Regions from separate parts of the Desulfosporosinus sp. Sb-LF genome, predicted to be linked through region 2. Evidence: riboswitches for the same ligand, from Rfam matches in the RefSeq annotation. Region 2 holds a riboswitch; each other region holds the start of a gene.
What was found. Region 2 has a riboswitch for cyclic di-GMP ahead of E4K68_RS08575 (ArsB/NhaD family transporter). Riboswitches for the same ligand answer to the same signal wherever they lie in the genome.
Positions count from the first base shown of each region.

Region 1 (5,429 bases), on a different contig from region 2:
GAATTAAGCCCCATTGTAGGCTACCTTTTCACGATAGGGTTAGCACTTTTGATGCTAGTATTCCTTAATGCAAAAAGGAAACAAAAAGAGATAAATAAACTAACAACCAAAACTTGAGTGGACAATGGAACTCGTCTCATCCAGATAATCCATCCACTTTTCGAGAGTGACCTATGTCGGTTTCACAAAGGTTCTACCCACTGTACTCAATGTGGCCTATGTGTTGGTGCATGCCCTTCCTTTTCTTTAGAGTTACCGCAAAACACGAAAAAACCTCGGGAGATTACTCAAGAAATAACTATTAAAAGCCAAACCTACATAAAGAGCTGGCAGTGTTTGTGCCAGCTCTTTATGTAGGTTTGGCTAGACTTTTAATAAGCCATTCTAGCTGAAGTGGGATTAACTAGGTAGTGCGGTCCATCCTTACATTTTCTTACGCCATAGCCATTTAATAATATATTTGCTCAGTGATTATATAAAATATTCATATAAAAGTAGTGCACACTCATTATCATCTCTTGCTGAAAATACCATGACAAAAATCATTTCTTTAAAATTTTAAGCATAATTAAATTATTACTGCAGATATAGCCCTTTTAATAAGGGCCTTACTATTCCCCGTTGAGTTGTAAAATGGTGGTGCTGCCACATCGAAATATTCAGCGTCATCACCTTTCAGTGACTTTGCCCTTGACATTTTTATTTTTATTTATATTTTACTATATGCTAACTTACATTTTTAGTAAACACAAATGGTTAATAAATGAGACGATAATCCTGTAAACTGTGTCCAATGGCCTATGTCCTTAATACAACCAATAAAATTTAAATGGTTATTGTTTTTTGATTGCTATTCCCTAGTTTGCTTTATTCCCTATTATTAAAATTTTGATTTTATTACAATATGCATAAAAGAATCCCTGGAATGCTTAATATATCTGCTTCCAGGGATTTTAAATGATTTTTTTAAAATTGTCGGTTCTTGAGGGGGGCAAAACTCGAGGGAATCACCCCAGATGAGAATATTTATTTGGTTACTAGTACTTTATAAGGAGTACCAGCTATAGTTACATCGACGGTTTTACTTCCAGTATTCCAATTTGGAAGACTAAAATGGATTTGCATTGTATCGCCGGTGTTAACTGGATCTCCGATATTGTAAAGAGCATAAACTTCTCCAGTTGCATCGTAACCGTTAAGTTCTGGTGTTCTTCCATTGCTGTACGTAGGAATCCAACCGCCTTTAATTATGACAGAAGCTCCATTAATTTCCTTAATAACGATAGGGGTTGGGTCTAAAATAGGTTTAGGTGCAACCGCATAACTTACGGTTTTTGAAGCGGTATTTCCTGCGTTATCTGTTGCAATAACTGTAAATGTCTTATCTCCAGGAGTGCTGATATCAATTTGCGAACCCGTTGGAAGTGTTCCTGAAGAGGTGTCAATACCTGATAAAGCGTCCGTTGCAGTCCAAGTAACTGTAGGTTGCGCATCCCCAACAGTATATGCTGTAGCAATTCCGCTTATATCAATAGTCGGGGCTGTCTCATCAACTTTAACTGTAAGAGCATCGCTATAGCCGATATTACCTGCATTATCGGTAGCTGAGCCTTTAATATCGGAGTTGATGCCTTCACTCTTTGTGACAGCATCGTCAGTCTTCGCTATACCTGATAAAGCATCGGTACCATTAAACCTTACGGTAACATCTTTGTTATACCATCCATTAGCATTAAGTTGACTAGCACTAATAGGAGTCGCTGTTACAACAGGAGCTGTCAAATCAACCCCTAATTGTTGTGTAGCAACAGCTGAAACTACTCCTTCTTGCTTCGCCTGAAGAGAAAACATATGGTCGCCTTCAGTTAGAAGGTATGACGTAGATGTTATTTTAGGGTCATAATCTGACCATACACCTTTATCTAACTTCCAAGAGGATAGAATGGCAGCAGGGCTACCGGAAGTAGTGGCTGTTTTCCACGAAACAGGTATGGTTTGGCAGTTGGTCCAGCGTTGAGCCGTAATGCTTACACTTGGCGCGGTCTTTTCCGCAGGTTTTGCTGCCATAACTGATTGAACCATTCCAGTCAATAATAATGTGGTTGATAGGGTTGCTACTAACGTTTTCTTTAATTTCATTCTTTGCACCTCTTAAATTTATTTGTTTAAGAGGGTCGGTTACACTAATAGCTCCATGTGGTCTAAGTGTCCACGTACAGACCACACTTCTCAGCTCCCCTAATTTACCGAAACCAGTCGGCGTGGAACTACGATTCTTTCGTGTGTCTAAGAGATATTCAGCTTCAAGACTGACTCTCCCTCCGACTAAGATTGGTAACCCAAGTGATTATTTGCACTTGAGGGCAAGGGTCCTTTCCCTTACCTTTTTGATTGACCATGATTGCCACAGAGTGAATCAAAAGGATTCAATTCCTACACCTTCTAAGAGTTCATCTCTCGCCTACTTTTTATCTGGGGTAATCAGCATTAGACGTCTTATCAGCCCCCTTTGTGTTTGATAATGACAAAAAAGCCGGGCTATCTAGTTATAAACTAGGTAACCCGGCTGCCATTCCCCCTTAGCAAGAGATTAGGCCCGTAGCTTTGCGTCCCCATCTTTCGATGAGTTTGCTAATCATTCTCAGTGTGTGCATTTGTATTTTACTTCAAATAGTCAAAAAAATCCATATAAACCTCTCCTTGTATTGCGACAAATTTTGCGCTTCTCTAATTCTAAAACCAAAGTTCTAAGAATAACATATGTTCGATATAAACATTTTATAAAGGAGTTAGATAAATTTTGAAAACCCCATGAAACATAAAATTGCTCGTATATTCATTGCACTCTTAATAGCTTTAGCGAATGCTCTAGTAATTCTATTCCTGCAACAAGTCCCACAAAAGCAGAGGAATCAAAACAGGTCCAAACTACCACAGTTTCGTTCCTGCCGTAAGTCAAGCTCCCACACCAACTTCAGTAGTTACGCCTACCACCGTTACTCAAACGCCATACCAGATCCTAAGCCTGCCGTTACCGCTGCCCCTACAGTCACGCCCCATGTTGTGAATTCGTCTCCCCCCAAACAAACTCTTCAAACTTTGACGGTATACATAACTAAAACTGGCAAAAAGTATTATCGAGATGGATGTCAGTACTTATCAAAGAGTAAAATCTCATTAGTCTATCGGATGCAGAAAGTTAAGGATACGGGCCATGTAGTATCTGTAATCCTCCGAAGTAAAGAGACTGGAATTGGTCGATAGCTCTTGGCCAAAATGATAATGGCTAATTTATTTTGTTAGCCTATCCAGAAAAACAAACCAGTTTTCCAAGACAGCCACCCCGGCGGGTTATCGCAAATTACTATAATACCAGTGAATTTAATGGGTTGAATGTTGCCAGAGGCTTAAGCGCTGGTGGTTACGCAGCAAATAAGCCTTTAATGAAGGAAGGTGGTGCATTCCATTTATGTAGCCAAAGTGATCATTGAAAGCATAATGGATATTTGTCCTTCAAGGTTCTAGTAATATCAAAAGCTATTTGCCTAACACTTGCAAGTACAACTCCTTTTACAGGCTTATACTCGTGGAAAACATTCAATGAATTATTTCTTGAGAGATTGACATATGCTTCATCTAAGGTAGGGTCTACATGAGCACCACCATCTTGATCGGCTAGAGATAATATCAGTGTTCTTCTATTAAACTTTATATTTCCATCAGATAAAACATTCATTCCTCCCACCATTCTGAGAAAAGAATCCAAGGATTCATTTTCCTTAATTCCTCACCATTATCTAATGGGGCAACATATTCTGTTCTTCCACACAACCGATGAAGGTTAATCCGACTTCATATTTTTTACCCATGAAACTAATGCAGCCGAATTTGTCCACTTGGTGTGACTCACAATGGAGGAAAGCATTCTTTAGTACCTCCAGGTCCGCAAAACGAAGAGCCTGATTGCCACTGCGAAAGGCTGTTTCCGAATTCATTTTGTTTTCGAAGGCTGAGTGGAGCTTGTTTTGGTAGCATTCGGTAAGTCATACTTAAAAAAGTTCGTTGAGATGGTTTAGCGTTTTTGGTTTTTCCAGCGAGGCTTTACTTATGAAAGCATCAACCACTCGGTTAAAACGCTCAATCTTTCCAGTGGCCCGGGGGAATACGGTTTAGCATAAAGAAGCCGAATACCTAATTCTGAGCAGGTTCGCGCCATCCAGTGGGTACGATATTGTTTGCCATTGTCGAAGTATACCGATTCCGGCAAACCGAACTTCTGGATGGCAACCCGGAAACAATCTTCGACGATGACCTGATCGAGCGTTGGACTCATTATTCTTTATCATGAAATTTAGTTCATTAAGGCTTTTAAGAAAACCAAAAAGCACAGTCAGAATTACTTGCCCTGTGCTATGCGTTGGGTTTACTCTTTCGTCGGAGAGTTTATTCAAACCACGTTCTATGTGGTAAACATTCTTCATATACCTGACCAATTCTATAAGTAGTTATTTCTCATAGTTATTTCTCATAGGAATTTTCTTTTCACGCTTAAATCGCCAAGCAAAGTTGTGCTTACGATAACTATATTCCGGTTTGATGGCGAAACATGTCGATAAAGTGAATTAGGGACAAAAAACACCCCCACACTTCATGAGTATAGGGGAGAACCCTGTTTACAAATATAATTGACAGTTTGCCACAGTAATGATTTCAGATTCACCCCACCCAAAACATCCCTTAACTTGCCGCAGTTCTTCTTTGCCAAGATAGTACTTCTAATACGGGTTGGAGGCGAGGTGTTCATTAGGCCCGTAGCCTACATATGGGCATCATAAATTCCTTACCCTATTTCATTGCCAATAGAAAATGCCTTGGCAATTTGTTTCCCAATAACATAGTAATTTCTACTGTCGGGGGCAAATATTAAAGGTTGTATTTGTTCTATAATCGGCTGATCTTCTTGTATGGTATCATCAATTTTAACATCCATAACCTCTCCGATAAACTGGGTGTGTAGGCCAATTTCAATAACCTGTATAATTTTACACTCTAAATTAACTGGAAATTCTCTAATATATGGGGCATCAACAGTATCACTTTTTACCGGTGTAAGACCAGTCTTAGCAAATTTATCTTCCATTTTTCCAGATACTATTCCAAAATAGTCGGCTTCTCTAACATAGTTTTCTGAAGGAATATTTATTGTGAAAGCCTTTTTGTCCATAAGGTTACCATACGTATAAGTGGCTTTGCGTAATGAAATCGCTACACAAGGCGGAGATGAGCAGCAAATACCTCCCCATGCAGCAGTCATGGCATTTGGATTGCCTTCATTATCATAGGTACATATAACCAAAACCGGTGTAGGGTAAACCAAAGTTTTGGCGCCCAAACTTTTCTTCATATTTTCACCTCTTAAATTATTGACC
Region 1 covers NZ_SPQR01000004.1:34,584-40,012, forward strand. Annotated here, with positions in the region: partial or broken gene E4K68_RS20995 (sulfite exporter TauE/SafE family protein) at 1-117, shown strand, start outside; gene E4K68_RS06665 (hypothetical protein) at 1,027-2,139, opposite strand; cyclic di-GMP riboswitch class II at 2,164-2,247, opposite strand; cyclic di-GMP riboswitch class I at 2,554-2,643, opposite strand; gene E4K68_RS06670 (hypothetical protein) at 2,812-3,264, shown strand; gene E4K68_RS06675 (hypothetical protein) at 3,485-3,736, opposite strand; gene E4K68_RS06680 (hypothetical protein) at 3,798-3,995, opposite strand; gene E4K68_RS06685 (hypothetical protein) at 4,106-4,267, opposite strand; gene E4K68_RS21385 (hypothetical protein) at 4,220-4,348, shown strand; gene E4K68_RS06690 (flavin reductase family protein) at 4,841-5,404, opposite strand.
Region 1: another riboswitch for cyclic di-GMP. It lies ahead of E4K68_RS06665 (hypothetical protein); the one in region 2 lies ahead of E4K68_RS08575 (ArsB/NhaD family transporter).

Region 2 (5,429 bases):
CAACATAATGCGCTGGCTGCCGGAACACAGGACCCTCGTTTTCGGCCGGTCCGAGTAGAGGAACTAGATACGCTGAGCTTCACGGTGGATGTCCTCGGTGAACTCGAGAAGATCGAAGGACCAGAAGAGCTTGATCCCTGGCGTTACGGTGTGGTTGTTCGCCAACGCGGAAAAAGCGGGCTGTTGCTTCCACATTTGGAAGGGGTCGATACTGTAGCAGATCAAGTGAGCATTGCTAAACAAAAGGCGGGAATACCAGTGGAGGACCCAGTAGAATTCTGGCGCTTTGAGGTCAAACGTCATTATGAGTAATACAAGCAAAACAAGTAATTTTAGCAATGCAAGTAGTCTTGGGGATACAAGTAATATAAGCATAAGTAACCTGAGTAAAGATTCCTATAATGCGAGTTGCCTTTTGTGTCCTCAGCGATGTCAATTGAGACATGGGCAGTCAGGACGGTGTCATGCCAGGGAGAATCGAGAAGGGGAGATCATTTCTAGAATCTATGGTGAAGTAGCAGCCTGGAATTTGGATCCGATTGAGAAAAAACCTCTATATCATTTTTATCCTGGCTCTTGGATTTTTTCCGTGGGAGGCTTTGGCTGTAATCTGAGATGTTCGTTCTGTCAAAATCACGAAATATCTCAGCGACATCAAGTTGGCAAAAAAGTAACTCCTGCCGAGCTTGCAGAGCTTACCAGGCAGGAGCGGAAGTCAATAGGACTGTGTTTTACTTATTCAGAGCCGAGTATGTGGTTTGAGATGATTAGGGATACGGCTCCTCTGATTCGCGCACAGGGGGGGAAAGTAGTTCTAGTCAGTAATGGAACGATTTCTCCACGTTTTATCGAGGAGCTGATTCCATGGCTTGATGCGGTTAACATTGATATTAAAGCGTTCTCTGAGGAATTTTATCAACACTATTGTGGAGGAAAACTAGCTTGGGTTTTAGACAATGTCGAGCGTTTGGCAGGACGTGTTCACCTGGAAATCACAACCCTTGTCATTCCAGAGGCAAATGATGATCCGAAAGAAATTAGGGGATTGGCCCAATGGTTACAGAAGCTTGGTGTACCTCTAGCTTGGCATTTGAGCGGCTATCATCCTGCATACCGTTTAACGGTTCCTCCAACGGAACGACAAACCTTAGAACGATTAGGGGATATAGCTAAAGAATGGCTTCCCTATGTGTATCTGGGAAATGTCAGGGGAGGAAGTGCGACGGTTTGTCCTCGGTGTGGGGAAGCAGTGATTGAGCGTGAGCCAGTGGTCGTTAATCGCCTAAACGGAGGGTGTTGCCCGAAATGTGGGAAGGGCATTTTTGGGGTTGGGATGGATGGAGTCTAATAATAACGAATGACCAGGTACACGGATGAAATTAATACAGAGAGGATCATGACGGGAAAACCTACTTTTAAGAATTGAATATATCGTATTTTGATTCCGTTTTTCTCGGCAATTCCTGCCACTATGAGATTAGCGGAGGCTCCGACCAAGGTCCCATTCCCCCCAAGGCAGGCACCTAGAGACAAGGCCCACCAGAGGGGTTCTGTTTGGGTGGGGGTGAACTGGCTGAGTAAGGCAAGTTTTTGAATCAGGGGGATCATGGTTGCGACGAAAGGGATATTATCGAGAAAGGATGATAGTAGGGCGGATATGAAGAGAATTAACATGGCCATGAAGAGAGGGTTCCCTTGAGTTAAACTCATGCTCCATTCTGCCAGACGGTCAAGGACTCCGACCTCAATAAGTCCCCCGACAAGAACAAACAAACCGGAAAAGAAAAAGATCGTGGGCCATTCTATTGCCAAGAAAACCTCTTCGGGCTCTTCATGGGTCCAGATCATTAAAAGCATGGCACCGCTGAGAGTAATGGTGGCTGTCTCTAAGTGAAGAAAGGAATGTAGGGAAAAACCCAGAATCACTAAGCTCAGGACTGAGAGGCTTTTCTTGAGTAAGGCGAAGTCCTTAATGTGGTCCCATTCATTTTGATCCATAAGTTTAGCTTTTAATTCCTCTTGGGTGACTAACTTACGATGATAGATAAAATAGAAAGTGAATAGCGTAACAACAATAATAATGAGAATAATGGGAGTAAGGTTCATAAGAAAGGCCACAAAACTGAGACCTGTTTGTCCGGCGATAATAATATTAGGTGGGTCTCCGATAAGAGTTGCTGTACCACCAATATTACTCATGATAATTTGGCTGAAGAGGAAGGGTATTGGATCGACCTCTAATTGATCAGCGATGGAGAGGGCTACAGGGACAATCAATAACATGGTGGTGACGTTATCCAAGAGTGCAGATAGGAAAGCCGTGAGCAGGGACAAGGAGAGCATCAATAATAGGGGATCCCCCTTGACCTTTTTGCTAACCCAGATTGCCAGAAAGGTAAATATCCCAGATCGTCGAGTTAGATCGACGATAATCATCATCCCAATCAAGAGTCCTAAAGTATTCCAATCAATGTAATGAATCGCCTTTTCTTGTGTAAGAACTCCAAGGATAATCAGTAGTGAGGCACCAAAAACTGCGGTCACTGCACGAGGAATTTTTTCTGTAATGATGAAGAAATAGCTGAATATAAAAATACTGATGGCTACTCCGATGAGCATTAGTACACCTCCCAAAACGTTTACTTCTAATGTTTTCAAAATAAAAGAGAGTAGTCTTAAACGACTACTCTCCCCAGAGAAGTTCTATGCTTGTAGTCTGGCGATCTTAGCTTAATTCATCTTATGAATTAAAGCCTTAGACCCATGACTTTAGCGTCCTTCGCTTTCGCGGAGTTTACCCCAACCGAACTGCTAATTTTGATATCTAGAATAACATCATATCAAAAAAGATCAATAATAGTCAAGAACTAAAGCTTAAATTCAGAATATTTCTCTGGATAAGATTTTGGGGTTAATCAAATAATAACACGAAATTAGATAAACTAATTTTCTTCAAAAAAGGAGGTTTTCTAAAGTGTTTAAGCATGTTAAGGATATGGAATACACGGTACATGTCGATCGACCAGACCCCCGCTTTGCGGTCTTGCTACTGGAACAGTTTGGAGGAGGGAATGGTGAGCTTAAAGCAGCCATGCAGTATTTCTCTCAGAGTTTAGGATGTAATGATCCTAAAATACGGGACTTGCTGCAAGATATTGCGGCTGAAGAGTTGAGCCATTTAGAGATGGTGGGAGAGTGTCTTGGAATGTTAATTGGCCCTGTCGACAGCATTCCTAAAGATTTCTCGGCAAATCATATGGCCTTGCTTGGAGGTGGACCACTTCTGGTTAATTCTGCTGGTGTTCCTTGGAGCTCAACCTTCGTCAATTCAATGGGAGATATCTACACGGACCTTTCATCAAATGCTGGGGCAGAGCTGCGGGCTAAGCTAATCTATGAGCGTCTTCTTCAACAAACCGATGACGCCGGAGTTAAGGACATGATTCGTTTTCTCTTGAGTCGCGAAGAATCTCATAACTTTTCCTTTATGCAAGCAATTAATACGTTGCAGGGAACGGGTGTCAATAAGGACTTCCGAGACTCGGACTTCTCTAAGAAATACATGAACATGTCAACAGGTCAGGGAGATAGCCGGGGACCTTGGAATCAAGGTAACGAGTTCTCCTATGAGGAGAACCCGAACGAGAAGTATGGAGGGCCAGCCCAGTATGGAAAAGATCCACAAGCAACCGGTGCGAGGGAAGTTGCTCCAGGCTATAATGACCATATGCGAAATAATCCTCAATATTCTCAACCGCAACCTCAGCTTCCGCCTAAACAACATTAAGATAAGGCTTTATGGAGGCGAGTAAGGATATCTGGTGTCTGGTGAGACATATTATCGATAATAATTATGGAATTGAATAATGACTAAAGCAAAACGGACAGTTAAATGTCCGTTTTTTGTGGGTTGGATTTGAGTTGAAATTCAATGTTTGACAAATATATACTTACAGAGTAATATATTTCGTGTACGAAATATTCATATACGTAATATAATCATGGATAATATTTCATATACGAAATACGGAGATAGGATGGTTGACAAATGGAAAATTTAAATGAAAGTACGAAGATCGCCAAGCTTCTACAGGAAGTCATGCTCCTTTTTAAGAACAACATGAGTAGTGTCATGGAGAATACGGGTATGACAATCCCTCAAATGATGGTGATGGGGATTTTAGGTAAGGAAAAAACGCTTAAGATTACGGAATTAAGTGGCAAACTTAATCTATCTAATAGTACGGTATCTGGCATTTTAGATAGGATGGAAAAGTTAGGAATGGTAGAACGATTAAGAAGTGAACAAGATAGAAGAGTGGTTCACGTCAGCGTAGCTCCAAATTTTGTGGAGATGCATCAAATATTCCATAAACGTTTTGAAGAAAACATTGCTTTAACAATGGACCAAGGTACCCCGGAAGAACTTAATAAAATATATGAAGGTTTAGAGGTTCTGAAAAGGCTTCTAAGAAGTAAGGAAGTCGAGAAGAATGATTCGAAATTATAAACGAAAGGTAAACGGAGGGCGGGATTATAGTGATAGAAGAGATAAAAATAGTAGAGATAGTAAAATTGTTGAGATTAGTAGAGAGAGGAGACTGTGAATGATTAAATTGTATCGATTTTTAAAACCATATACTGCATATATTACGGTTGTCATCGTACTGCTTTTTGCACAAGTCCTTTCCGATCTTTATTTACCGACCTTGATGGCGAATATTGTGGACCACGGGATTGTCAACAAAGATGTCAATTATATTCTAAGAGTTGGTGGTTTCATGTTGCTTGTTGCAGCAGGTGGAACCTTGTGCGCCATTATTGCAACCTACCTGTCTTCCAAAACCGCTGTGGGTTTTGGGAAGATATTGCGGGAAAAGATCTTCACTAAGGTCGAAAGTTTTTCTTTGCATGAATTTGATAAAATTGGAACTGCAACCCTCATTACCAGAACGACAAATGACGTAACGCAAGTTCAGCAAGTGTCAGTTTTGATTTTAAGTATGATGGTCAGTGCACCTTTAACCTGTATCGGTGGTATCATCATGGCCATTCAAGAAGATCGGGGTTTGACCTGGGTGCTTTTGGTCTCAGTGCCAGTCCTCTTTGCCATTATTGGAATCGTGCTGGCAAAGGGCGTACCTCTATTTAAACTGATGCAGGTTAAAATCGACAAATTAAATCTGGTTTTACGTGAGAATCTTACAGGTATCAGAGTAGTGCGAGCTTTTAATCGTATTGATCAAGAAAAGAAGAGATTTGATGATGCCAACTCGGACCTTATGAATAACGCGGTTAAAGTTAACAAGATCATGGCTATCTTAATGCCAATGATGATGTTGATTATGAACTTTACGACGATCGCTATTATTTGGTTTGGTGGTATTCGAATCAACAATGGAGATATGCAGGTTGGATCATTAATGGCT
Region 2 covers NZ_SPQR01000005.1:74,752-80,180, reverse strand. Annotated here, with positions in the region: gene amrA (AmmeMemoRadiSam system protein A) at 1-312, shown strand, start outside; gene amrS (AmmeMemoRadiSam system radical SAM enzyme) at 374-1,348, shown strand; gene E4K68_RS08575 (ArsB/NhaD family transporter) at 1,345-2,619, opposite strand; cyclic di-GMP riboswitch class I at 2,708-2,809, opposite strand; gene E4K68_RS08570 (manganese catalase family protein) at 2,975-3,787, shown strand; gene E4K68_RS08565 (MarR family transcriptional regulator) at 4,049-4,510, shown strand; gene E4K68_RS08560 (ABC transporter ATP-binding protein) at 4,608-5,429, shown strand, end outside.

Region 3 (5,429 bases), on a different contig from region 2:
AGCGGGAAACGCCAGGGTAGTAGCACAGGCCTTGGTATGCCCATAAGTCGCTATTATGCACGTTTAATGGGTGGAGATTTAACAGTCACAAGTCGATTGGGCGAAGGAAGTAAATTCAGATTTACATTAACCGTTCAAAATTCAAGTTTCGAAACTCTTGATAAGAAGACCAGTCGGCAGAGAGCGGTCATTGGACTTAAGTCGGGTAAATCTTCACCAAAGATCATGGTGGTAGACGATATTATTACAAATCGCACTTTATTAAGGCGACTTCTCGAGGAGGTAGGGTTTACTGTTCTGGAGGCTGGCGATGGCAGAGAGGCACTCTCATTAATCAAATATTGGAAACCAGAGGTAATTTTGATGGATGCCCGTATGCCAGAGATGGATGGATTTAAAGCTACTCGTATACTGAAATCCACCCTAGAAGGTAAGCATATAAGGGTAATCATGATCACAGCTAGCGCCTTAGAAAATGATCGACAGGAGGCTCTTTATTCTGGAGCAGATGGATTTATTCGTAAACCATTTAAAGTTAATGAAATCCTTGGCGAACTTCAGCGTATCCTAGGCGTGGATTATATTTATGAAGATGCCTCGGGAGAACGCTCAGATGCCAAGGCCTTGGAGGAGTCCCATCGTTTGGTTGCCCAGGTTCCTCCTCAGGTGGTTACCAGTATTGTGGAAGCGGTCGAACTTGGCGAAAGTATCGTTCTTAAGGAACTAATTAATCTAGAAGTAATGCGGCATAGCCCAATTCTTGGTCAAAAATTACGCGAACTCGCTAACAATTATGATTATAGGGGCATTAAGGAAATCTTAAGGAGAGGGAGTCTAAAATGAATAATTTGATAAACAATTCGTCGTTTATCATGATTGTTGACGATACTCCCCAGAATTTAAAACTCTTAGAAACTATGTTAGGAGAAGAAGGCTACCGAATCTCTGCTTTTCTCGATGGTGCAATGGCTCTAAAAGCCGCAGCCAAGAAACCGCCGGACTTGATTCTCCTGGATATCAACATGCCTGGTTTGAATGGATTCGAGGTTTGCGAACAGTTCAAAGCAGATCAAAAATTGGCCGATATTCCGATCATATTTCTTAGCGCTATGAACGAAGTTACAGACAAGATTAAGGCCTTTCAGAGCGGTGGCGTTGATTATGTTACGAAGCCGTTCCAATTTGAAGAGATACATGCTAGGGTTAAGACACACCTTAATTTGCGTAGACTTCGTAAATCTTTGGCCATCCATAATCATAATCTACAAAGTTTAGTGGATGAACAAATTAAGGAAATACTCGTCACTAAGGACGCACTGTTTAAAACACAACTGGCTACAATTCTGGCATTCTCCAAGTTAGCAGAAGTACGGGATGATGAAACAGGACAGCATATCGAACGTACCCGAGTGTTCTGTAGCATCCTCACTGAGCAGCTTCGCGTACAGTGTGCAGTGGATACGGAAATTGATAACTCCTTTGTGGATAATATTTACTTTGCCTCTTCGCTGCATGACATTGGTAAAGTAGCCATCTCCGATAAAATTTTGCTTAAACCTGGTAAATTAACTCCAGAAGAGTTCGGAATCATGAAAACCCATACTGTCGTTGGCTCAAAAACCTTGCAAACCATGCTAGAACATTATCCAGAGAATGCTTTTATCACTATGGCGATGGAGATTACCCTAAGTCATCATGAGAAATGGGATGGTTCAGGGTATCCACAAAATCTTAAGGGTAAGTCTATTCCCCTTAGTGCCAGAATTATGGCCTTAGCAGATGTGTATGATGCATTAACTTCAGAACGTTGTTATAAGCCCGCCTTTTCCCATGAGAAAAGCCGAAATATCATTATTGAGGGACGGGGTACACACTTCGATCCCGAAGTTATTGAAGCTTTTCTTGTCTTAGAAGGCCAGTTTCGAAAAATTAAACAAGATTTACGAGGGTATAACGTCACACGAACGCTGTGAGAGTATTCGGGGAGGATCTTCATTGAAACCTAATGAACAAATAAGTTGGAAGACAAACATTAAACGATGGGGGAGCGAGTTGGGCTTTGCCTCTGTAGGGTTTACTACCGCGGAATCGATCGAGGACCTCGCACCCTTGTTAGAAACACGTTTCGAAAAAGAGGTGGCAACTCCCTTTGAGATCAAGGAGATCAGGCAACGAATTGATCCTCGAGTGGTTTGGGAATACTGCAAGACAGTCGTTGCCGTTGCCTATCCACTTCCTCTTACAACTCCTCCTTTGGAAGGAGAGGGTATCATTGCTCGTTCGGCGGTTGGAGAGGACTATCATCAGGTCCTTCAAAATAAGATAAAACAACTTATCAATATAATGGTTGTCAATGGGTGGACGGGAAGCTTCCACAGTCAAGTGGATACAGGACCTTTAATTGAGCGTGCCTTCGCGTTTCGGGCAGGGATTGGATGGATTGGGCAAAACCAACAGCTCATTATTCCAGGATATGGTTCGTTTGTCACACTGGCTTTACTTTTACTGGATCGAGAGATCAAACCGGACTATCCAATGATCAACCAATGCGGAAGCTGCCAAAGATGTGTTGAAGCATGTCCGGCGCAGATCATCGGAAAAGAACCATTTGCGGCAAAACACTGCATTTCCTATCTCACACAGAGCAAAGAGGTGCTTACTCAGAAGGAACGCAGGGGCCTTGGGTTACGGGTTTTTGGATGTGACACCTGCCAGGAAGTATGCCCACATAATCAAAAGCGGCTGGCTGAGGAACAACAAGCGACCTCTTCCTCAGCTCCATCTTCACTACGACGTGGTGTTGACCTGCGGGAAACTCTTAATTTAACGAAAGGAGAGTTTCACCAACGTTTTAAAGGAACTGCAGCAGGTTGGCGTGGAAAAGGAATTCTTCAGAGAAATGCCTTTTTAGCCTTACGGAATGGGCTAGACCGAGGTGATAAAGTATGGTTAGCAGAACATGAAAAGAATAAAATAGTTCCGCCCATCATTGCTTTGTATTTAGAAGGATTAGAGAATAGTAAATAAAATTCCATTTAAAAAACTTGAAAAATGTGCACTAATAAAGAAATGATTGTGATATAATAAAATAAAAAGAATTAAGTATTTAATCTGAAAATTTAGAAAAATGGCAAACTTAGTGAAAGCTAAGGACGCAAAGCTATGGGTCGTAGAGGTATACCTAACGATTGCCAGGTTGCCAACGAATTTGCCATGCTTTTCATAAGAGCATGGCATTTTAATTTGTGGGGGAGTAAAAAAAGAAAGGAGTAATATGAATGGACGAAATGAAACAATTCATCCAGTTTAAATTGGGGTTGCAAGACTATGCTGTGGAAATGAGTTCTGTTCGAGAGATCATCAAGCCCGTGAAAGTTATAGAACTTTTGGGTGCACCGGAATTCGTTCAGGGGATTGCAAAAGTACGTGATGGAGTTGTTACCATTGTGGATTTGAGAAAGAAATTTGTAATAGCACCCACTGATGAAGGGGAGCCCAGAATCATGATTTTTGAGTCGACCAAAGAGACTGAGAAAATAGGACTATGGGTCGATGATGTCGTTGAAATTCTCGAATGCAACTCCATTGAAAAAGTCCCTAGTATTATACATCAAGGCACAATTAAAGAAATCATTAAAACAAATGAGAATATTATTCCAGTAATAAATATTGAAAGACTTTTTTCCGATGACGTTTTAACTTGGTTGAGTTCCGCTGACATTGGATAAGCCGATATTCAAGATAGTCTATGCCAAATAATTGTTAGGAGGAATTGCGATGATAGAAGATTATGTACAAATGGTTGATGTGATTTTTGAAACTGATTTTGGGAAAACATCGGTTTTCTTATTTGATCTTGAGAAATATATTCATATTAAAATGGGTTCCGTTATCAATCTGCCTTTCAAAGCTGGCGACATATTACCGGCTACGACTACGTCGTATCAATGCCTTCGAACCGGTGAAAAGGTGGAAAAAATGGTTGGGGCTGAAGTCTTAGGAGTCGCTTACACTGGAATAGCATATCCGATTAGAGAAAATGGTGTCATAATCGGTGGAATTGCCACGACAGGTTCAAATGAAAGGGAATATGCCCTAGAAAAATTGCCTTCCTTGGCCAAAGAACTTTCAGAATCTTTGGAGCAAGTTTCAGCTGCTATGGAGAATATTGCTGCTTCAGCTCAAGCTCTTGCAGATGGCGGACAAGCCCTTACGATACAATCCCAAGAAGTTAATGAAAAAGCATTACAAATGGAAGAAGTTGTAGAATACATAAATTCCGTGGCTAGCGATACAAAAGTTCTTGGACTTAACGCTTCGATCGAGGCTTCTAGAGCGGGTGAGGTTGGGAGAGGATTTGCTGTGGTAGCCTCGGAAATTCGGGCGATGGCAATATCAAGTGCCACCTCGGCAAAAGATATACGAAAAATTATCGGTAGCATACAAGGCCTTGTCGGTAAGATGACAGTGGAGTTAGAACAGGTAGGTGGTAATACACAGGAAGTCTCTGCTGCTGTTGAGGAAATTGGAGCGACCATTGAAACTTTGACATCGTCGGCAATCGCACTATCAGCTTTAGCCGAAAAAATTTGAATTCATTGCAAGAAAGTGAGGCAGTGAACAGTCTCCTTGCCTCACTCATAATAGTACTTGACTTGCGTGGTTGTCAAAAAAGCCTGATTGATCAGTCCCTAAAGGTCTGATCAATCAGGCTTTTTAAAGTTAACCTAATCTTGACTGAACAAAATGCGCGATGCGTTTGAGTGCTTCCTGAAGTTGTTCCAATGAATAGGCGTAAGAACAGCGAATATGTCCTTCTCCGGAGGGCCCGAAGGCGGTTCCTGGAACGACGGCTACATTTTCTGCCTTTAAAAGTTCTTCGGCAAACTCTTCAGAGGACAAATTTGTTTTAGATATGTCCGGGAAAACATAGAAAGCCCCTAAGGGTTCGAAACAGTCGAGGCCCATTTGCCGAAAACCATGAACCATTAGACGGCGTCGCCGATCATAAGCCGTAACCATTTCGTTTTTGGCTTCAGAGGCAGAACGTAACGCTTCTAAGGCCGCGATTTGTCCCGTGATGGGAGCGCAGAGCATGGTGTATTGATGAATACGTGTCATCCCACCGATAAGGTCTTTATGTCCGGCAACATACCCGATTCTCCATCCAGTCATGGCGTAGGATTTTGAAAAACCACTGACAAAGAGAGTGCGGTCATGCATGCCGGGCAAACTAGCAAACGAGACATGAGTTCCGCCATAGGTAAGATCTGAATAAATATCATCAGCTAAGACGAGAAGATCATGTTCAGTCACAAAGTCCGCGATAGGGAGAAGATCCTCACGATTCATGATCGCACCAGTCGGATTATTTGGGTAGGATAGAACTAAGAGCTTGGCTTTAGGCGTATAGGCCTTGGCCAAGTCTT
Region 3 covers NZ_SPQR01000008.1:46,930-52,358, forward strand. Annotated here, with positions in the region: gene E4K68_RS13100 (PAS domain S-box protein) at 1-843, shown strand, start outside; gene E4K68_RS13105 (HD domain-containing phosphohydrolase) at 840-1,973, shown strand; gene queG (tRNA epoxyqueuosine(34) reductase QueG) at 1,996-3,027, shown strand; cyclic di-GMP riboswitch class I at 3,120-3,204, shown strand; gene E4K68_RS13115 (chemotaxis protein CheW) at 3,279-3,728, shown strand; gene E4K68_RS13120 (methyl-accepting chemotaxis protein) at 3,778-4,593, shown strand; gene E4K68_RS13125 (aminotransferase class I/II-fold pyridoxal phosphate-dependent enzyme) at 4,723-5,429, opposite strand, start outside.
Region 3: another riboswitch for cyclic di-GMP. It lies ahead of E4K68_RS13115 (chemotaxis protein CheW); the one in region 2 lies ahead of E4K68_RS08575 (ArsB/NhaD family transporter).

Region 4 (5,429 bases), on a different contig from region 2:
CGGTTTTAGGAATAATTTAAGCAAGTTAATGAAAGAAGTTCTAGCCCCTAGTCTTTGTCGACTGGGGGCTTTATTTCGTCATGCCTCATCGTCGCTATGTGTGCTCCGTGATTAAAAGCTAAAAACAAAGTAAGCAATACTATATAGCCTAATACTAAAAAGTAGACCATGGAATCACTTCCTTAATAGACTATACGTTAAGCAATCTAGTTTTAGGGGTACTTCCTCCGTGTATTATTGGGATTTTAAACTTAAAATATGCAAAGTCCCCTGGTCATTGTGACTAAGGGGACTTCCTTCGCTTTTGCAATAAAGGGATGCCCCCAATCAAAAGAGATAGCCTCTCGATCAAACCTTCATTTTATGTGACAAACGAAAAATCCCTCACAAATATTAGTAAGGGATCGAAGATATTGCCTTACTTTGTTCAAATTGTCACAGGATGATACATAGAAAACCCTTTATCTCAGTTGAAGAACTTAAAAAAGTAATTAGCAATTAGTTCTTTGATTGAGATAGAAGTTATCCCTCCCAAAATCGTAGTTAATTTTTCTGCTTATTAATCCCATTCCCTTTAAATATCTCGTGTACATTCCTATACACCTAAAATTCATTATCCATATTCCTATTATTAATTCGCATTATAAGAATATTTAGCACAACTAATCATAATGTTGTTTGCTTTATAAATAGGAATTTATCTTTCTGACTCTAATATGGCATATTCCAATTCGTCTTCCCATGTTATATTGCCACCCTTAATATACTTACACTTTTGTATAAAATGTGCTTCCCTACGCATATTGCATTTTTCCAAAACTCTCCATGAGTCGATATTTTTAGGGTGACATAATGCACAAACTCTATGCACGTTTAATACATCAAAACTGTAATCAATTAATGCCCGTGTCATTTCTGTTGCATAACCTTTACCCCAATCTTTTTTCAATAGTAGCCAACCAATCATTACTGTATCAGTTTCATAATCTAAGTGGATTCTGGAACGTCCAATTTTTTCCTGGTCATATTTTGAAATTACTGCCATTTCAAAACTCACTTGTGGTTTTTCTTTCCAATCACATACAACTTTATTTAAATGCTTTTGGGCTTTCTCTACATTCATGACATCATTGGGCATATATCTCATTATTTCTTCATTAGAATAAAGACTCATAATAATACCCAAGTCGTTTTCATAAAATGGTCGCATTGTTAATCTTTCTGTTTCAATCATTAATTACACCTTTCAAATTTCGATTTATCAGTTTAATAAAATATTGCTTGAGAGCATCGACCCAAAGTACCGGATAGACTTTATCCAGCCTTCGGGTACGAAAGGCTTCAACCTGTTCGTTCAGTTCTTTGGCTATGATCGATACTTGACTTCGCGACATGGATTCAATGCCTAAAGACTTGGTGAGTTTCTCGATTTTCCGGGTGGATACGCCATTTACATAGGCTTCTTGAATAACGTTCAATAAGGCCAGTTCAGAGCGTTTGTCAGCTTCTGGCTATTCTCATTAATTCAGACCGATGTTCTTGTGCCATCCGGCCAAGCATTCCTAAACTATCCGGACACCGTTCCTACGGTATCCGGCCGGCGTTCTTATCTCATCCGGCCAATGGCCGGCACCTCATTGCATGGAGTTTAACATAGATTATACGGTTACGCTATCACCTCCTTCATTTTGTGGATGGTTAGGTCTCAAACTTGGACCTTTTAACTCAATTCGGTGGGCACTGTTAACCGTTTGACTTTCCCCATCTTTCACTTCTCAATCTTATGGACTGTTCTAACAGTCACACAAAAGAAAGAGAGGTATGCTAAATGAGCCGCCATAAAACAACCAATTGTACCAGCCTAAATCCAACATCAAGGCCAACAACCCAGTGTGGTCCATTGCCAGGAACAATACTCCGGATATTTATTCCACCTGGCGCAGTTATAAATCTGTTAAACCTTATTGAGGTGGCTTCTCCTAGCGGGGTCTGCTTAATCATTCTTTGCCTTTTCTAGGTGGAGGATCAAGCAGCAGCGCAATTGATGCGCAGTCAATCATTAACGCTGTTCAAGCTCTCATTTTTACATTTTCCATAGAAACAATTTGGCTTGTGGTTTATGAATTAGCTCTTCTCTCATTACTTTAAAATCTCAAACATAATCCCCTCAATTCCGGAAATACTGTTTTAGGGTAAATATTTAAGGAGGCGTTCTTTTTGAGCCATAAAGATGAAGCTACTAGAGAAGATTTGGCCAGTGAATTAGAAGAACTTAAAGATAAATATTCCAAGTTGGAACAGGCTTATAATGTGTTATTAAACCAGAACACCCAAGATCAATCATTTGGATTATTGCACACACAAAGACAACAAAATCAAATAACCTAAGTACAAAACATGATAATCCGTTTCACTAAACAAAAGGGAGAGCTGGTAGCTCTCCCTTTTACATTCTTCATAAAAACCATTTACGGGTGCTCAAACTCAGATTGACATAAAGATGAGGTCAAACTATATATTTCCATATTGCTCCACATAACTCAGCTTGTGCATATCATGTACTATCTCAAGCAAAGGAGGAAATGCAAATGGCATCCGGTGATGTAGATGATTGTTGCAGACCAAGACACCATTTTACTGAAGGAATCGCAAAACGCAAATATCCCTCCCCCCACAATTTGAGCTATGGCCTTTTTTACTAAAAAGAATCTCATCACTTGGGTTGTAGGAGAAAGAATAAACTAGTAAAACGTCGTTTCTAATCATAATGATTAATTAAATGTCATAATAAAGTAAATATACACTATAATGAAATTAGTTTGTTGTACTTCAGCATATTATGTATTATACTACGTTTCAGTGATGCTTAGGTCCTACTAAAGTAGACTTGGATGGTCCTTAGGTAATTTAATATTCTGCGATAAGGGCAAACTCAGTGAGAACTGAGGACGCAAAGCCACGGGTCTTACCTTAAGTGTTTAAGATAGCCGGGTTACCGAACGAACAAAATTCTGTCGCCGATCATTGATTTAAGGCGTCATTTTTGTTTTATAAGGGGGGAGGAAATTTCTATAAATTTTTAACCTTATATCTGTAACTAATAATGAATGGTCGCATAAAGAGACTTGCCTTATAAATCAAATATATTTTAAAACATAAGTATAGGGGTAGCAACGGGAGGAGGGTAAGACCAATGTATTGGTCGTTGGAACGCATACAAGCAAATTTCGAAACTGGCTTGACGACGAGTGTTGATCTTTTTGATAAAATTGGAGTTCTATTATTGCATAAGGGGCAGCTGGTTACAAAAGGAATACGAGATCTCCTGCAAAAACGAGAAGTTTATGTTTGGAAAGGACCGGAAAACAGCTATCAAGCTGAGAAGGTAAAATCCTTTTCAAAGGATGTGTACATAAAATTAGTAGGTTCTTTATGGGATATTTACCATAAAGCAAAGCTTATTCAACCTGAGCAGATTAAAAGTACGGTGCCACTCGTAGAAACTATTATAAATGAACTAAAACCCATAAATGTCTATTTGAATCTTAATACAGTTCGATTAGACGTAGAGACGTTTAAACATCATGATTATGGAACGTTCGTGCATAGCCTGAACGTCGCTATATTAGCAACACTGACAGGTATGCGTTTGGGATATATAGATAGGAGACTTAAGTATTTGACATTGGGGGCATTGCTTCATGACATTGGAAAGCTTAAGGTGCCAAAGGAAATCTTAAATAAACCAGGTAGTTTAACGGGTAGAGAGTTTGAGGTTATGAAACTACACCCCCTGTTTGGGATGGAAATGCTGAAATATACCCGTTTATTACCAGGAGTGCTAGCAACTATTGAAAAACATCATGAACGTTGGAATGGGACGGGATATCCAAATGGATCAAGAGGAAATAACATTCATCTCGATGCTCAAATTGTAGCAGTTAGCGACGTTTATGAAGCATTAACTGCCGATAGACCATATCGCAAAGGTCTACCGCCCTACCATGCTCTCGAAATGATTCTTGCTTGGTCAGGAAAGGACTTTAACCCGCTAGTGGTACAAGCTTTTCGAGAATCCCTCATTTTGTATCCCGAAAATGCAATCGTTACTCTCAATACCCGAGAAATGGGAGTGATCGCGGCGGTACCCTTGAAAATGCCAACTCGACCTCTTATTCGTCTTTTAATTGATAACAATGGTAGACTTCTCAATAAGGAGATATACGTAGATTTAATGCAGGATTTAACTCGGTTCATAGATCGTGTGGAATTCAAAGAAGTAGGCTGAAAAGAGATGTAGGCATTCATACTGACTAATTAGCCAAAAAATGATGATCATGATATCCAAAGGCCTCCAGCGAAATCTGGAGGCCTTAACTATTTCTCACATCTTCCACAGATACCACTTACACGTACTAATTCCCAACTATGATCCTCTCCCGAAATTTACCTTTTTTTAAACTTTGCGTCCTATAACGAAGGATATGGAAAGCACCCAGTATTGAATCTCTCATTTTCTGTAATACTAACTAAATGTGTTGCCTTGCTATGGATGGCCAAGGCCAAGTGTCCTTATAGCCAGAGATCGCGAGAAAGTCCCACTAAGGAAGAAATTATCGGGCGAATTTAAAGAGAGGATGATTATTAGATGAAGGATAGGACATTATATGGTTTTTTTGCAGGAATTATTGCGGGTATATTGGAGGGAATAGGAAATTTAATATCATATTACTCTAATTTTGCTCAAAGACGTTTACTAGACGAGATGGCTATAATTCTATTTGGTAACAAACCCATAGATAGTTTACAAACCATTACTGCTTTGACAGCACGTACTATTTTTTCTGGCCTTTTAGGTATTCTGTTTGCTCACCTCATGAAATATTTAAATGACGAACATTATTTGTTTAAGGGATGGGTCTACGGGATTAGTCTTATGGGAGTTATTTATAGTATAACAAGTATATTTAAAATGCCAGAATTAGCTTATACACACACTTATACCATCGTTTCTAACTTTCTAGGCGCCTCAATATTTGGATTAGCATTGGCAGAATCTTTGAAACGCTTACTTCTAGTAAGGGATGTGACTAAAGAGTAAAGTCTAGAAAAGAAACATGTTTCGTAAGTTCCTTTAAACTGAGTCCGATATGCACACTGTACTGAACCGCTGCGCGGTGGCTTTTTAAGGCCCTAATTTATTAAGTTTCAAGATATCATCCTTTCAGTTTAATTCTATCAATTTTAAAAGGATGATTTTTTATGTCTCAAAACTCCCAAGTTCTTTCCTCTCATCTTCAAAAGATGATCTTCGAGATGGAACTTTGCGGCTATTCTCAACATACCCACCCTTGTTTTACAAAATCAAAAACTTCTTTATTCCATCCTCTTTCAATCAGTAGGACATACGTTAATGGAACTGGCCAAAG
Region 4 covers NZ_SPQR01000001.1:428,988-434,416, reverse strand. Annotated here, with positions in the region: gene E4K68_RS02135 (GNAT family N-acetyltransferase) at 698-1,234, opposite strand; partial or broken gene E4K68_RS02130 (transposase) at 1,284-1,499, opposite strand; gene E4K68_RS20240 (hypothetical protein) at 1,825-2,001, opposite strand; gene E4K68_RS20235 (hypothetical protein) at 2,218-2,388, shown strand; cyclic di-GMP riboswitch class I at 2,916-3,000, shown strand; gene E4K68_RS02120 (HD-GYP domain-containing protein) at 3,194-4,288, shown strand; gene E4K68_RS02115 (hypothetical protein) at 4,649-5,101, shown strand; gene E4K68_RS02110 (transposase) at 5,414-5,429, shown strand, end outside.
Region 4: another riboswitch for cyclic di-GMP. It lies ahead of E4K68_RS02120 (HD-GYP domain-containing protein); the one in region 2 lies ahead of E4K68_RS08575 (ArsB/NhaD family transporter).